DNA from 3 places in the Cupriavidus sp. FW216-B1 genome. Region 1 is predicted to be linked to each of the others. Evidence: predicted binding sites of a transcription regulator. Region 1 holds the regulator's gene; each other region holds the start of a gene.
The links. The regulator sigma-54, encoded in region 1, starts transcription at its own class of promoters, with help from an activator protein. The targets are predictions, from matches to a motif close to TGGCANGNAANCTGCTTT.

Region 1 (4,388 bases):
CTTCGCGCATTTCGCGGTCGGACAGCAGCTGGGCGATCTCGGAGAGGATTTCCAGGTGTTGCTGGGTGGCCTGCTCGGGCACCAGCAGGAAGATCAGCAGCGATACCGGCTTGCCGTCCGGCGACTCGAACGGGATCGGCTCGGCCAGGCGCATGAAGCCGGCCAGCGGCTGCTTCAGGCCCTTGATGCGGCCGTGCGGAATGGCCACGCCGGCGCCGAGGCCGGTCGAGCCCAGCGATTCGCGGGCAAACAGGTTGTCGGTCACGGTGGCGCGCGCTACGCCGTGGTTGTTCTCGAAGAGGAGCCCGGCCTGTTCGAACACCCGCTTCTTGCTGGTGACGCTGACGTCGAGGTTGATGTTGCCGGGTGGCAGCAATTTAGCCAAACGATTCATGTGGAATGCGCAGGTTTTTCTAGTAAGCAGGCCCGGGGCCGGCAGGGGGGCGCGCCAGGCAAAAAGGGGATGAAAAGGCCGGTGCCGGCTCATACCCGCATTGCACCGGTTGTCCCATGCCGGTGTCGGGCGTCTGGCCATTATAGAGCAGGCCCGCCCCCGCCTTGTGCATCGCAATAGCCCGTGCGCGGAAGCGGTGCCGCGCGCATGCCCGGAATCGCTGAACCACCGTTCATGTATTGCGCAGCATACACCGGCGGCGGGGCGTTGCGGAATCCCCTTGTGGCATTGCGCAACGGCCGCCGGCGCGAGGGTGGACACGAAAGCGGACGGCGCAAAAAAGCCGCGCAACGGGCGCGGCTTGTTCTGGTTCAAGGGACTGACACCGGCGGCCCCCTTGGCGGGCCGCCAGGCACGGTCATTGCTGCATCTGCGATGCGGCCATCTGGTACTTGACCGCGTCGCGGTCGTGGCTCTGCACGCGATCCTTGTGGCGAATCACCTGCCGGTCGAGCTTGTCGACCAGTGCGTCGATGGCGGCATACAGGTCTTCGTGATGCGCCTCGACAAAGATGTCCTTGCCCTTGAGATGTAGATTGATTTCCGCATACTGCCGCCGGTCCTTTTCTTTTGTATTGTCGACAGAGAGCAGCACGCTTACGCCAATGACTTGATCGAAATGCCTGACGATACGCTCCAGTTTCGTTTCCACGTACTCACGCAGCGGGGGCGTGATGTCCAAGTGGTGTCCACTGATCTTGAAGTTCATAGCGTTTCTCCTTCTGAAAGAGCCACACCAGGCAGGCGGTGCGGCTCGGCTACAAAGTCTTGCGGAGATTGACGGCAGGGATTTTCAGCGCTTCACGGTATTTGGCCACGGTTCGCCGGGCCACCACGAAGCCTTGCTCGCCGAGCAGTTCGGCGATCCTGCTGTCCGACAGGGGGTTCCTGGGGTCTTCGGCTCCTATGAGTTGCTTGATCAACGCCCTGATTGCCGTTGATGAGGCCGCGCCGCCGGTTTCCGTGGATACGTGACTGCCGAAGAAGTACTTCAGCTCGAAAGTCCCCATCGGCGTTGCCATGTATTTATTGGTTGTCACCCGAGAGATGGTGGACTCGTGTAAACCCAGTGTATCGGCAATCTCCCGCAAAACCAAGGGGCGCATCGCAATTTCCCCGTGGGTGAAGAAGTTCTTTTGACGTTCGACAATCGCTTGTGCGACGCGCAATATGGTGTCGAAGCGCTGCTGGATATTCTTGATGAGCCAGCGCGCTTCCTGCAGCTTCTGCTGCAGCCCGGCCGCGCCGGAGTCGCCTTTTGCGCCGCGCAGGATCTGCGCGTACATGTCGTTGATGCGTAGCCGCGGCATCACATCCGGGTTGAGCTGCGCGATCCAGCCGCCGCTCATTTTCCGCACGAACACGTCGGGCACGACGAAGTCGGCCTCGGGGCGGCTGTAGGCATGGCCGGGGTAGGGCGCGAGCGAGCGGATCAGCTCGTGCGCGGCCTTGAGGTCGGCCTCGTCGACCTGCAGCGCCTTCTTCAGGCGCGTGTAGTCGCGCACCGCGAGCAGCTCGAGATGGCTGGTGACGATGGTCAGGGCCAGCTCGCGCTGCGGATGCTTGAGCCGGCGCAGCTGCAGCGCCAGGCATTCGGCAGCGTTGCGCGCGCCCACGCCGGCGGGGTCGAAGCTCTGCAGCAGCGTGAGGATGGCGTGCACCTCGTCGAGCTCGAATTCGAGCTCCTCGGGCAGCTCCGTGCAGATTTCCTCGAGCGAGGCGCTCAGGTAGCCGTCGTCGTCGAGCGACTCGATCAGGAAGATGGCCAGGCCCTTGTCGCGCATGGAGATCTTCAGCGGGGCGAGCTGCTCCATCAGGTGCTCGCGCAGCGTGGGCTCCGCGTCGCGCAACTGCATCGGGGTCTTTTCGTCCTCGTCGCCCTGCGGGCGGCGGGCGAAGTCGTCCAGGCTCCAGTCGTTGCCGTAGTCCTCGCCGCTGTCGCTGTAGCTGTCCTCGCTGTCGGCGGCGCCGTCGGCGCGGTTCTCGCTGGTGCCCTGGCCGTCGGCGGGGGCCGGCGCGGGCGCGCTCTGCAGGTTGACCGAGCCGTCGGCGGCCACGCGCAGCGGGCTTTCGATCCAGTCGTTCTCGCGTTCGAGCAGCGGATTCTCGGTCAGGGCCTGTTCCACTTCCTGCTGCAGTTCGAGCGTGGACAGTTGCAGCAGGCGGATCGACTGCTGGAGTTGCGGCGTGAGCGCGAGATGTTGCGAGAGGCGGAGCTGTAGCGACGGTTTCATGCGAGCTATTTTATGCCCAACTTCCGTACTGGTGGAACGGAAATTGCTATCGCTGGCGTCGCCGTGATCGTTTGCGGGGCGAAAGGCGGCATGAACGCCGCCTCGCGGGTGTCCCCGCGTGCCCCTCCCGCGGCTACATGCGGAAGTTCTCGCCCAGGTAGACCTTGCGCACCGACTCGTTGGCGATGATGTCTTCCGGCTGCCCGGACGCCAGCACCGTGCCTTCGCTGATGATGTAGGCGTGGTCGCAGATGCCCAGCGTCTCGCGCACGTTGTGGTCGGTGATCAGCACGCCGATGTTGCGCGCCTTGAGGAAGCTGACGATGCGCTGGATCTCGCCCACCGCGATCGGGTCCACGCCGGCGAACGGTTCGTCGAGCAGGATGAAGCGCGGCGCGGAGGCCAGCGCGCGCGCGATTTCCACGCGGCGGCGCTCGCCGCCCGACAGCGACAGCGCCGGGTTGTCGCGCAGGTGGGCGATCTGCAGGTCGTCGAGCAGGGTGTCCAGGCGCCGCTCGATCTCGGCCTTGGCCAGCGGCTTGCCGTCGTGGACCTGCAATTCCAGCACGGCGCGGATGTTCTCCTGCACGTTGAGCTTGCGGAACACCGACGCTTCCTGCGGCAGGTAGGACAGGCCCATGCGGGCGCGCTCGTGGATGGCCAGGCCGCTGATGTGCTTGTCGTCGAGCACGATGTCGCCCTCGTCCAGCGCCACCAGCCCGACGATCATGTAGAACGAGGTGGTCTTGCCCGCGCCGTTGGGGCCGAGCAGGCCCACCACCTCGCCGCTCTTCACGTCGAGCGACACGTCCTTGACCACCGTGCGCGAGCCGTAGCGCTTCTTCAGGTGGCGCACGACGAGCGTGCTGCTTTCGGTCAGGACGTTGGTCGCGGACGACGGTTCGGTCAAGGTAGCGGTCATGAAGGCGTGAATCCGTGGGTCGGCTGCGGCGGGGTCAGGGGGCGGCGGGGGCCGGCGCGGGCTTGAGCGGCAGCGCGCTGGCGGCGGCGCCGCTGGCGGGCTGCTCCTGGCGCGGCGACAGCACCGCGCGCACGCGCCCGGACGGGCTGCCCGCGGTGGCGTTGTCGGTGCCGCCGGTGGCCGTGTAGAACTCGTTGCGGCTGTCGTAGGTGATCACCGCGCCGCGGATCTCGTCGATCAGCTTGGCGCCGGCCAGGCGCGCCATGCGGGCGTGGCCGATCAGCTTGGACAGGTCCTGCTTGCCGTCGGACTCGATGCGGTCGCCCCAGCCGTCGATGTATTCGTCGACGTTGTCGCGCTTCTGGCGGATGTAGGCCTGCTTGCCGCCCTTGGAGGTGGCCACCGCGTACTGGTAGCCCTCGGGGTCGGTGCGCACTTCCGCCGCGTCCGACTTCAGCACCATCGTGCCCTTGGTCAGCACCACGTTGCCGGTCAGTACGTACACCTGCTTGACGTCGTCGTAGCTGGCGTTGTCGGCCTCCAGCACCAGCGGCTTGTCGCGGTCGGCCTTCTCGGCGCGGGCCGGCGCGGCCAGCGCCAGGCCGAGGAGGGCCGCGGCCGTCATCAGGGCAGCCGTGCCGCGGCGGCGACAGGACGATGTCGTCAGGAATGGATTCATATTGGCGTGGTGGCGGTTGGCGCGGACGGCTGTGGCCCGCGGGCGGCTTCGTTTCTCTGGCGGTTTCCGGGTGGGGCCACGTCAGGCCCTGCTCACGGC
Region 2 (4,388 bases), 110 kb from region 1:
TCGATCTCGCGGCCGGCCAGGGCGGCGTTGGATTTGCCCTGGCGCGCCTGCTGGCGGGCGCGCGCGGCCAGTATGCGCTCGCGCACGTCGGCGCTGGCTTCGCCGGGCGGGCCGTCGAGCATGTCCTGCTGGTCCTGGGCGCGCACCTCGACCTGCAGGTCGATGCGGTCGAGCAGCGGGCCGGAGAGCCGGGACTGGTAGCGCTGGACCTGGTCGGGCGTGCAGCGGCAGGGCCGGGACGGATGGCCGAGGTAGCCGCACGGGCACGGGTTCATGGCGGCGACGAACTGGAAGCGGGCCGGGAAGTCGGCCTGGCGGTTGGCGCGCGAGATGGTGACGCGGCCGGATTCCAGCGGCTCGCGCAGGACTTCGAGCACGCGGCGGTCGAACTCGGGCAGCTCGTCCAGGAACAGCACGCCGTGGTGGGCGAGGGAAATCTCGCCGGGCCGGGGATTGCCGCCGCCGCCGACCAGCGCGGCGGCCGAGGCGGTGTGGTGCGGCGCGCGGTAGGGCCGCTCGCGCCAGCGGGCGGGCTGGAAGCCGGCGTTGGTGAGGCTTTGCACGGCGGCCGACTCGAGCGCTTCTTCCAGCGTCATCGGCGGCAGCAGGCCCGGGAAGCGCTGCGCGAGCATCGACTTGCCGGTGCCGGGCGGCCCCACCAGCAGCGCCGAATGCTGGCCCGCGGCGGCGATCTCCATCGCGCGGCGGGCCTGGGCCTGGCCGCGCACGTCGCGCATGTCGGGGCAGTCCGGGCCATTGTCGGCGAGCGCGACCAGCGGTTCGGCGCGCGGCAGGCGGCCGTCGGGCAGCGGCCCAAGGTGAGCGCAGACTTCCAGCAGGGAGCGCGCCGCGTAGACGGTGACGCCGTCGATCAGGGCGGCCTCGGGGGCGTTCTCGGCCGCCACCACGAAGGCGCGCGCCGGCCCGGCGCCGGCGGCCGCGCGCGCGGCGTTGTCGCGCCCGAGGCCCATCGTCATGGCCAGCGCGCCGCGCACCGGGCGCAGCGCGCCGGACAGCGACAGCTCGCCGGCGAACTCGCAGGCGTCCAGCCCGTCGAGCGGGATCTGCCCGCTGGCGGCGAGGATGCCGAGGGCGATGGGCAGGTCGAAGCGCCCCGATTCCTTGGGCAGGTCGGCCGGCGCGAGATTGACGGTGATGCGCCGGTTCGGGAATTCGAAACGGCTGTTGAGGATGGCCGCGCGCACGCGCTCGCGGCTTTCGCGGACCTCGGTCTCGGCCAGGCCGACGATGCTGCAGGCGGGCAGGCCGTTGGCGAGATGGACCTCGACCGACACCAGCGGGGCTTCCAGCCCGGTCAGGGCGCGGCTGCGCAGCAGGGCGAGGCTCATCGCGGCGCCGCCGGCGTTGCGGAAGTGTTAACGAAAATGGCCGCCGGAGTGCGGCGGCCATCGTGGCGGGTCGGGCTGCGGCCCGGGCTTCCCGGTGTCCCGGCGCGGTCCGGGACCATATTCGGGACGCTATCCGGGACGCCATCCGGGACCATGCAGCGGCGGCGGCGCGGCAAGCGCGTCAGCCGGCAGCCGGGGTGTCGGTGCCGCCGGCGGCGCGGCGTTCCAGCTCGAGCACGCGCGCTTCCAGTTCTTCCAGGCGCGCGCGGGTGCGGGCCAGCACCTGCGACTGCACGTCGAATTCCTCGCGCGTGACCAGGTCGAGCTTGGAAAAGCCCTGCGCCATCATGCTGCGCACGTTTTTCTCGATGTCCTTGGCGGGCGAGTTGCGCAGCGCCTCGCTGACCTTGGCCTGGAAGTCGTTGAACAGGTCGGTCGGTTTCATGGTGATTCTCCTTTTGCACCGCGTTGGTGCGGATGATGGGTGGGCGGCTCCGCTCTGCTGCATCGCGGTGCAGCCTCCCGGGGGCGCGGGCAAACGCGGTGCGCACTCGGCACATGCCGCCGGCATGGGCCGATTATCGCGCTTCGCGCGCCGCCGGGAAAGCGCCAGCGCGGCCTGGTAACACCTTTTGACGTGTGGATGCCCTCGCGGCGGTCCGTGGCGGGGGGATTGGGGAGGGATTCAATCTGCACAAAAACCGTGGCCGGCGGGGTCCGTGAGGCTGGCACGGCAGTTGCAGTAATGAAACCAGGAGCCTCGTTTTACATTTATTCAAACACACGAGTACCGAGCCAAAAAAAGGAGAAGAAATCCATGAAGAAGTTGGCCTTTGCAGTCAGCGCCAGTGCAGTCGTGCTTTGCGGTCTTGTTCCCGCAGCTTACGCCCAGAGCACCCCGGACGCGGCGGCCGCCCCCGCCGCCGCTCCCGCCGCTGAAGAAGCCTCGCCGCATACCTTCTCGGCCAACGTGACGCTGGCCAGCGAATATCGCTATCGCGGCCTGATGCAGACCAACCGCCGCCCGGCCATCCAGGGCGGGTTCGACTACGCGCATTCGAGCGGCTTCTACATCGGCAACTGGAACTCGAGCATCAGCTGGCTCGACGACAGCAACCCGGACGTGTCGGCGCCGATCGAGATGGATTTCTACGCCGGCTTCAAGAATACCGTGACCATCGCCGGACTGGAGTGGAACTATGACGCCGGCGTGCTGCAGTACTACTACCCGGGCGACTACCCGAACGGCTACACGCGCCCGAACACGACGGAGCTCTATGTTGGCGCCGGCTACGGCCCGGTGTTCCTGAAGTATTCGCAGTCGATGACCAACCTGTTCGGTTATGCCGACAGCCGCTACAGCTACTACGTGGACCTGAGCGCGAACGTGCCGCTGAACTTCTGGGACCTGACGGCGAACGCGCACATCGGCTACCAGAACGTGAAGCACGTGGACAGCGCCTCGTACACGGACTGGAAGCTGGGCCTGACCAAGGACCTGGGCAAGGGTTTCGCGCTGGCGATCGCGTATATCGACACCAACGCGCACCGCTCGGTCTATACCAATACCTCCGGCCGCTATGTCGGCCGTGCCACGGCCTGGGCTTCGATCACCAAGACTTTCTAAACAAGCGTGAGGTAGGGCGGGCGGCCGGTGCATACTCGGCCGCGCTGCCCAGAGGAGAAATCGGATGAAACTCATCATCGCTGTCATCAAGCCGTTCAAGCTCGACGAGGTGCGCGAAGCGCTCTCCGACGTCGGCGTGTCCGGCATCACCGTGACCGAGGTCAAGGGCTTCGGTCGCCAGAAGGGCCATACCGAGCTGTACCGGGGCGCGGAGTACATCGTCGACTTCCTGCCCAAGGTGAAGATCGAAGTGGCGGTCCCGGACGACGTGGTGGACCGGGCCATCGAGGCGATCGAAAAATCGGCGCGCACCGGCAAGATTGGCGACGGCAAGATCTTCGTCGCCCCGATCGAGCAGGTCATCCGCATCCGCACCGGCGAGACCGGCGGCGATGCGCTGTGACGCACAGCCCAACGACAAGAGGTTAATCACATGAAATCCTGGTTCAAGCGCATCCTGACAACCGGCGCCGTGGCGCTGGCCCTGGGCACGGCCGGCCTCGGCCTGGCCACGCAAGCCGTGGCGCAGGACAAGCCTGCCGCCGAAGCGTCGGCCCCGGCCGCCGCTGCCGCGGCACCCGCGCCCGCGCCCGCGGCGGCCGCGCCTGCCGCGGCGGCCGCCGCCGCACCGGCCGCCGCGCCCGAGGCTGCCCCGGCACCCGTGCCCAACAAGGGCGACACCGCCTGGCTGCTGGTCGCGACCGCCTTCGTCATCCTGATGACGCTGCCCGGCCTGGCCCTGTTCTACGGCGGCCTGGTCCGTTCGAAGAACATGTTGTCGGTGCTGATGCAGTGCCTGGTGATCTTCTCGCTGGTGTCGCTGCTGTGGGCCATCTACGGCTACAGCTTCGCCTTCACCGAGGGCAACGCCTTCTTCGGCGGCACCGACCGGCTCTTCATGAAGGGTCTGGTCGCCGACGCCGTGACCGCGACCTTCAGCAAGGGCGTGGTGGTGCCGGAACTGGCCTTCTTCGCCTTCCAGTGCGCCTTCGCGGCGATCACCTGCGGCCTGATCATCGGCGCCTTCGCCGAGCGCGCCAAGTTCTCGGCGGTGCTGGTGTTCGTGGTGCTGTGGTTCACCTTCGCCTACATCCCGATGGCCCACATGGTCTGGTTCTGGCCGGGTCCTGACGCCTACACCGACGCGGCAGCAGGCGCGGCGGCCACGGCCAAGGGCGGCTGGCTGTTCCAGAAGGGCGCGCTCGACTACGCCGGCGGCACGGTGGTGCACATCAACGCGGCCGTGGCCGGCCTGGTGGGTGCCTTCATGTTCGGCAAGCGCATCGGCTTCGGCCGCGAGGCACTGCGTCCGCACAGCCTGACCTTCACGATGGTGGGTGCTTCGCTGCTGTGGTTCGGCTGGTTCGGCTTCAACGCCGGCTCGGGCCTGGAAGCCAACGGCGGCGCCGCGC
Region 3 (4,388 bases), on a different contig from region 1:
CCATGCCACTGGCTTTTTGCGCCGCATGGGCCGGCCGGGCGGCGGCGGCTGTTGTTTTTGTCGGAGCGCGGCCGCTGCCGCGCGGCGGCGGTTGTCCCGTTTGTCGGATTTGTGCGGGTGGCGCGCGGGGCGCGCGTGCTCCGTGTTGGGGACGGAATCGCGGCATGAATCTTGCATGATTTTTCGCATTCCAATAGTCCGTCCTCACGCTGTGCCGCTGGCTCGAACGAGCGTGGCATCGCCCGCAACGGGGGGAACCATGCTGAAAACACAGGCAACAGAAGCTCGCCGCGAGCTGGATGCCGTCTACGAGGTCAGCAAGACGCTGGTTTCGTCGCTGGACGTCACCAAGACCTTCCGCGAGGCGCTGAATTATCTTTTGCACGCGGTGGACTGGCGGCGCGCCTTCGTGGTGCTTGGCGAGCCCGAAGGGCAGCTGCGCGGCCTGTGCGCCGCCGGCATGTCCTACGACGAGCAGCAGCGCCTGCGCTTCAAGGTGGGCGAGGGCATCGTCGGGCGGGTCTACGGCAGCGGCGTGCCGGCCATCGTGCGCGATGTGCGCGACGAGCCGCTGTTCCTCAACCGCACCGGCGGCGCCGACCTGATGCCGGGCGCCTGCATCGCCATGCTGGCGATGCCGATCCAGGCCGACCGGCGCATGCTCGGCGTGCTCGCCGTCGACTGCCTCAATCCCGGCGGCCTGCGCGCCTTCACCGACGACCTCCACCTGATGAAGATCGTCGCCACGCTGATGGGACAGGCGCTGCTGCTCCACCGCAGCGTGAGCGCGGCGCACGACAACATGCAGGCCGAGGTGCGGCGCATGCAGAAGGTCATCAAGCCGCGCCACCAGCTCGACCAGGTGGTGGGCGTGTCGGCGCCGATGCAGGAGGTGTTCGGCCAGGTGCGGCAGGTGGCGCCGGCGCGCACCACGGTGCTGCTGCGCGGCGAGAGCGGCACCGGTAAGGAAGTCATCGCGCGCGCCATCCACAACCTGTCGCCGCGCAGCGGCGAGGCCTTCGTCTGCGTGAACTGCGCCGCGCTGACCGAGTCGCTGCTGGAGAGCGAGCTGTTCGGCCACGAGAAGGGGGCGTTCACCGGCGCGCAGGGACAGCGCAAGGGACGGTTCGAGCTGGCGCACGGCGGCACGCTGTTCCTCGACGAGATCGGCGACATCTCGGCCTCGTTCCAGGCCAAGCTGCTGCGCGTGCTGCAGGAGCGCGAGTTCGAGCGCGTCGGCGGCGGCACCGCGGTGAAGGTCGACGTGCGCCTGATCCTCGCCACCAACCGCAACCTCGAGCGCATGGTCAAGTCCGGCGAGTTCCGCGCCGATCTCTATTACCGCATCAACGTGGTCAGCATCCAGTTGCCGCCGCTGCGCGAGCGCCGCGAGGACATCCCGGCGATGGCGCAGCACTTCCTCGACCGCTTCAACCGCGACAACGGGCGCGCGATCCGCTTCAGCGCCGAGGCCATGCGCGTGCTGACCAGCTGCTACTGGCCCGGCAACGTGCGCGAGCTGGAGAACTGCGTCGAGCGCACCGCCACCATGACGCACGACGGCGTGATCAACCGCCTGGCGTTCCTGTGCCAGGAGGACCGCTGCCTGACCAAGGTGCTGCATCACCTCGAGCGCGAGGACGCGGTGCGCCCCGGCAGCCTGGCCGGCATCCCCATCACCGAGGTGCCGATGGCGGAGCCGCAGCACGCGGGCGCCGACGGCGCCGCCATGCCGCCGGGCTGGTCCGCCGGCGTGCCCGGCGAGAGCCCGCCCGACCCGCAGGCGGCGGCGCCCTGCGACGGCAAGCCGGAAGGCGAGCGCGAGCGGCTGATGTGGGCGATGGAACGCTGCGGCTGGGTGCAGGCCAAGGCCGCGCGGCTGCTCAAGATCACGCCACGGCAGATGGGTTACGCGCTGCAGAAATACGGCATCGAGGTGCGCAGGTTCTGACCAGGGCGGCGCGCGCGCGGCGCGCCGCTCTCCCGTTTTTTTCCGCTTCCCCGCGTTCCGTCCTTTCCCCTCTGTTCTTCCCCGCTTGCGCCACCATCGACGCCACCACAATGGCTGGCGTCGCCGTGTGCGCTTTGTCGCAAGACCGACAGAATCGGGCCGGACTGTCGGTGCGCGGCGCCCGCGGGGTTGCGACAAAATCCCCGCGGATGCCGCTAAGTCCTTGATCGGCAAGCATCTTGCCGGGTGGCATGGATTTGGCTTTAACGCTTGCACGCGACCGTGGTCGGTGGCGAGGAGAGATTTCCATGCAAGCGAGCTCGAATGCCGGCGCCATGCCCGCCACCACCTACATCGGCATCGGCCAGATCCGCCCCCTCGGCGCCAAGGCCGACGTGCCCGCCGCCGGCGGCGGCTGCGGCACGCAGGGCGGCGAGGGCAAGGCCAGTTGCGGTTCCTCGGGCGGCCCCGACGACATGCCGGCGGAGATCTGGGAAAAGGTGAAGAACCACCCGTGCTACTCCGAGGAAGCGCATCACCACTACGCGCGCATGCACGTCGCGGTGGCGCCCGCCTGCAACATCCAGTGCAACTACTGCAACCGCAAGTACGACTGCTCCAACGAATCGCGCCCGGGCGTGGTCTCGCAGAAGCTCACGCCCGAGCAGGCCGTCAAGAAGGTGGTCGCGGTGGCGAGCGAGATCCCGCAGATGACGGTGCTCGGCATCGCCGGCCCCGGCGACTCGCTGGCCAACCCGAAGAAGACCTTCGACACCTTCCGCATGCTGCAGGAGCAGGCGCCCGACATCAAGCTGTGCATCTCCACCAACGGCCTGGCACTGCCCGAGCTGGTGGACGAGATCTGCACGTACAACATCGACCACGTCACCATCACCATCAACATGGTCGATCCCGCCGTGGGCGAGAAGATCTACCCGTGGATCTTCTGGGAGCACAAGCGCGTCACCGGCTACGAGGCGGCCCGCATCCTGCACGAGCAGCAGATGAAGGGCCTCGAGATGCTGACCGCGCGCGGCGTGCTGACCAAGATCAACTCGGTGCTGATCCCCGGCATCAACGACGAGCACCTGATCGAGGTGAACCGCGAGGTCAAGAAGCGCGGCGCGTTCCTGCACAACATCATGCCGCTGATCTCCGAGCCCGAGCACGGCACCTACTTCGGCCTCAACGGCCAGCGCGGGCCGAGCGCGCAGGAGCTCAAGGCGGTGCAGGACGCCTGCATGGGCGGCGCCAACCTGATGCGCCACTGCCGCCAGTGCCGCGCCGACGCGGTCGGCCTGCTGGGCGAGGACCGCAGCGAGGAATTCACGCTCGACAAGATCGAGCAGATGGAAGTGGTCTACGACCTCGACCGCCGGCGCGAGTACCAGAGCCGGGTCGAGGCCGAGCGCCAGGCCCAGCACGCCGCCAAGGAAGAGGCGCTGGCCGCGGCGCGGGCGCTAGATGCCACCGATCCGCTCAAGGTGCTGGTGGCGGTGGCCACCAAGGGCGGCGGCCGCGTCAACGAGCATTTCGGCCACGTCACGGAATTCCAGATCTTCGAGGTGTCGGCCAGCGAGGCGCTGTTCGTTGGCCACCGGCGCGTGGACCTGTACTGCCAGGGCGGCTACGGCGACGACGAGCAGCTGCCCTCGGTGGTGCGCGCCATCAACGACTGCCACGCGGTGCTGGTGGCCAAGATCGGCGCCTGCCCGAAGGACGAGCTGGCCCAGGCCGGCATCGAGCCGGTGGACCAGTATGTCGGCGAGTTCATCGAGAAGGCGGCGCTGGCCTGGTTCGACGACTACCGCGGCCGCGTGGCCAGCGGCGCGGTCGCGCACCGGGACCGCGGCGACGCCGCGATCCGGCAGGGCGCCTACACCGCGGGCGCCGCCGAGGTGGCCTGACGCCGCCAGCCATTCCCCACACAAGAGAAAACACAGAAGAGAGTCATCATGTCCCTCAAGATCATCGCTTCGACCTGCACCGGCTGCTCGGCCTGCGAGCCCGAATGCCCCAACGTCGCCATCCGCGAGAAGGGCGGCATCTTTGTCATCGACCCCAAGAAATGCACCGAATGCGAGGGGCACTACGACGATCCGCAATGCGTCGCGGTGTGCCCGGTGGACGGCTGCATCGTCCCGGCCTGAAGCCGGGCCGCCCACTACCCAGGAGAGAAGCCGAACCATGCTGCCCAACCTCACCATCACTCCCGCCGCGGACAAGTTCATGCGCCGCATCGTGCGTTTCTCGGGGCTGCCGGCCGGCGCCGGCTTCCGCCTGCTCGTGAGCGCGGGCGGCTGCTCGGGCTACAACGCGGAATTCAGCGCGGAGCCGGCGCCGCAGCCCGGCGAGCAGGTGCTGGAGGCCGACGGCCTGCGCCTGTTCCTGCCGGCGGCCAGCCGGCTGATGCTCGACGGCGTGACCATCGACTTCG

Region 2: AC3WXD_RS22435 (TorF family putative porin) is a predicted target of sigma-54. The motif match lies at 2,076-2,093, and genes of this name have one in related genera.
Region 3: nifB (nitrogenase cofactor biosynthesis protein NifB) is a predicted target of sigma-54. The motif match lies at 2,199-2,216, and genes of this name have one in related genera.

The regions. Positions count from the first base shown of each region.
Region 1 is NZ_JBYTEL010000011.1:68,304-72,691, reverse strand. Features, by position in the region: gene ptsN (PTS IIA-like nitrogen regulatory protein PtsN) at 1-394, opposite strand, end outside; gene hpf (ribosome hibernation-promoting factor, HPF/YfiA family) at 813-1,163, opposite strand; gene AC3WXD_RS21860 (RNA polymerase factor sigma-54) at 1,213-2,688, opposite strand; gene lptB (LPS export ABC transporter ATP-binding protein) at 2,822-3,610, opposite strand; gene lptA (lipopolysaccharide transport periplasmic protein LptA) at 3,645-4,289, opposite strand; gene lptC (LPS export ABC transporter periplasmic protein LptC) at 4,382-4,388, opposite strand, start outside.
Region 2 is NZ_JBYTEL010000011.1:175,130-179,517, reverse strand. Features, by position in the region: gene AC3WXD_RS22445 (YifB family Mg chelatase-like AAA ATPase) at 1-1,349, opposite strand, end outside; gene AC3WXD_RS22440 (accessory factor UbiK family protein) at 1,531-1,794, opposite strand; gene AC3WXD_RS22435 (TorF family putative porin) at 2,167-2,976, shown strand; gene AC3WXD_RS22430 (P-II family nitrogen regulator) at 3,041-3,379, shown strand; gene AC3WXD_RS22425 (ammonium transporter) at 3,410-4,388, shown strand, end outside.
Region 3 is NZ_JBYTEL010000006.1:344,031-348,418, reverse strand. Features, by position in the region: gene nifA (nif-specific transcriptional activator NifA) at 260-1,951, shown strand; gene nifB (nitrogenase cofactor biosynthesis protein NifB) at 2,260-3,858, shown strand; gene AC3WXD_RS16090 (4Fe-4S binding protein) at 3,907-4,101, shown strand; gene AC3WXD_RS16085 (HesB/IscA family protein) at 4,139-4,388, shown strand, end outside.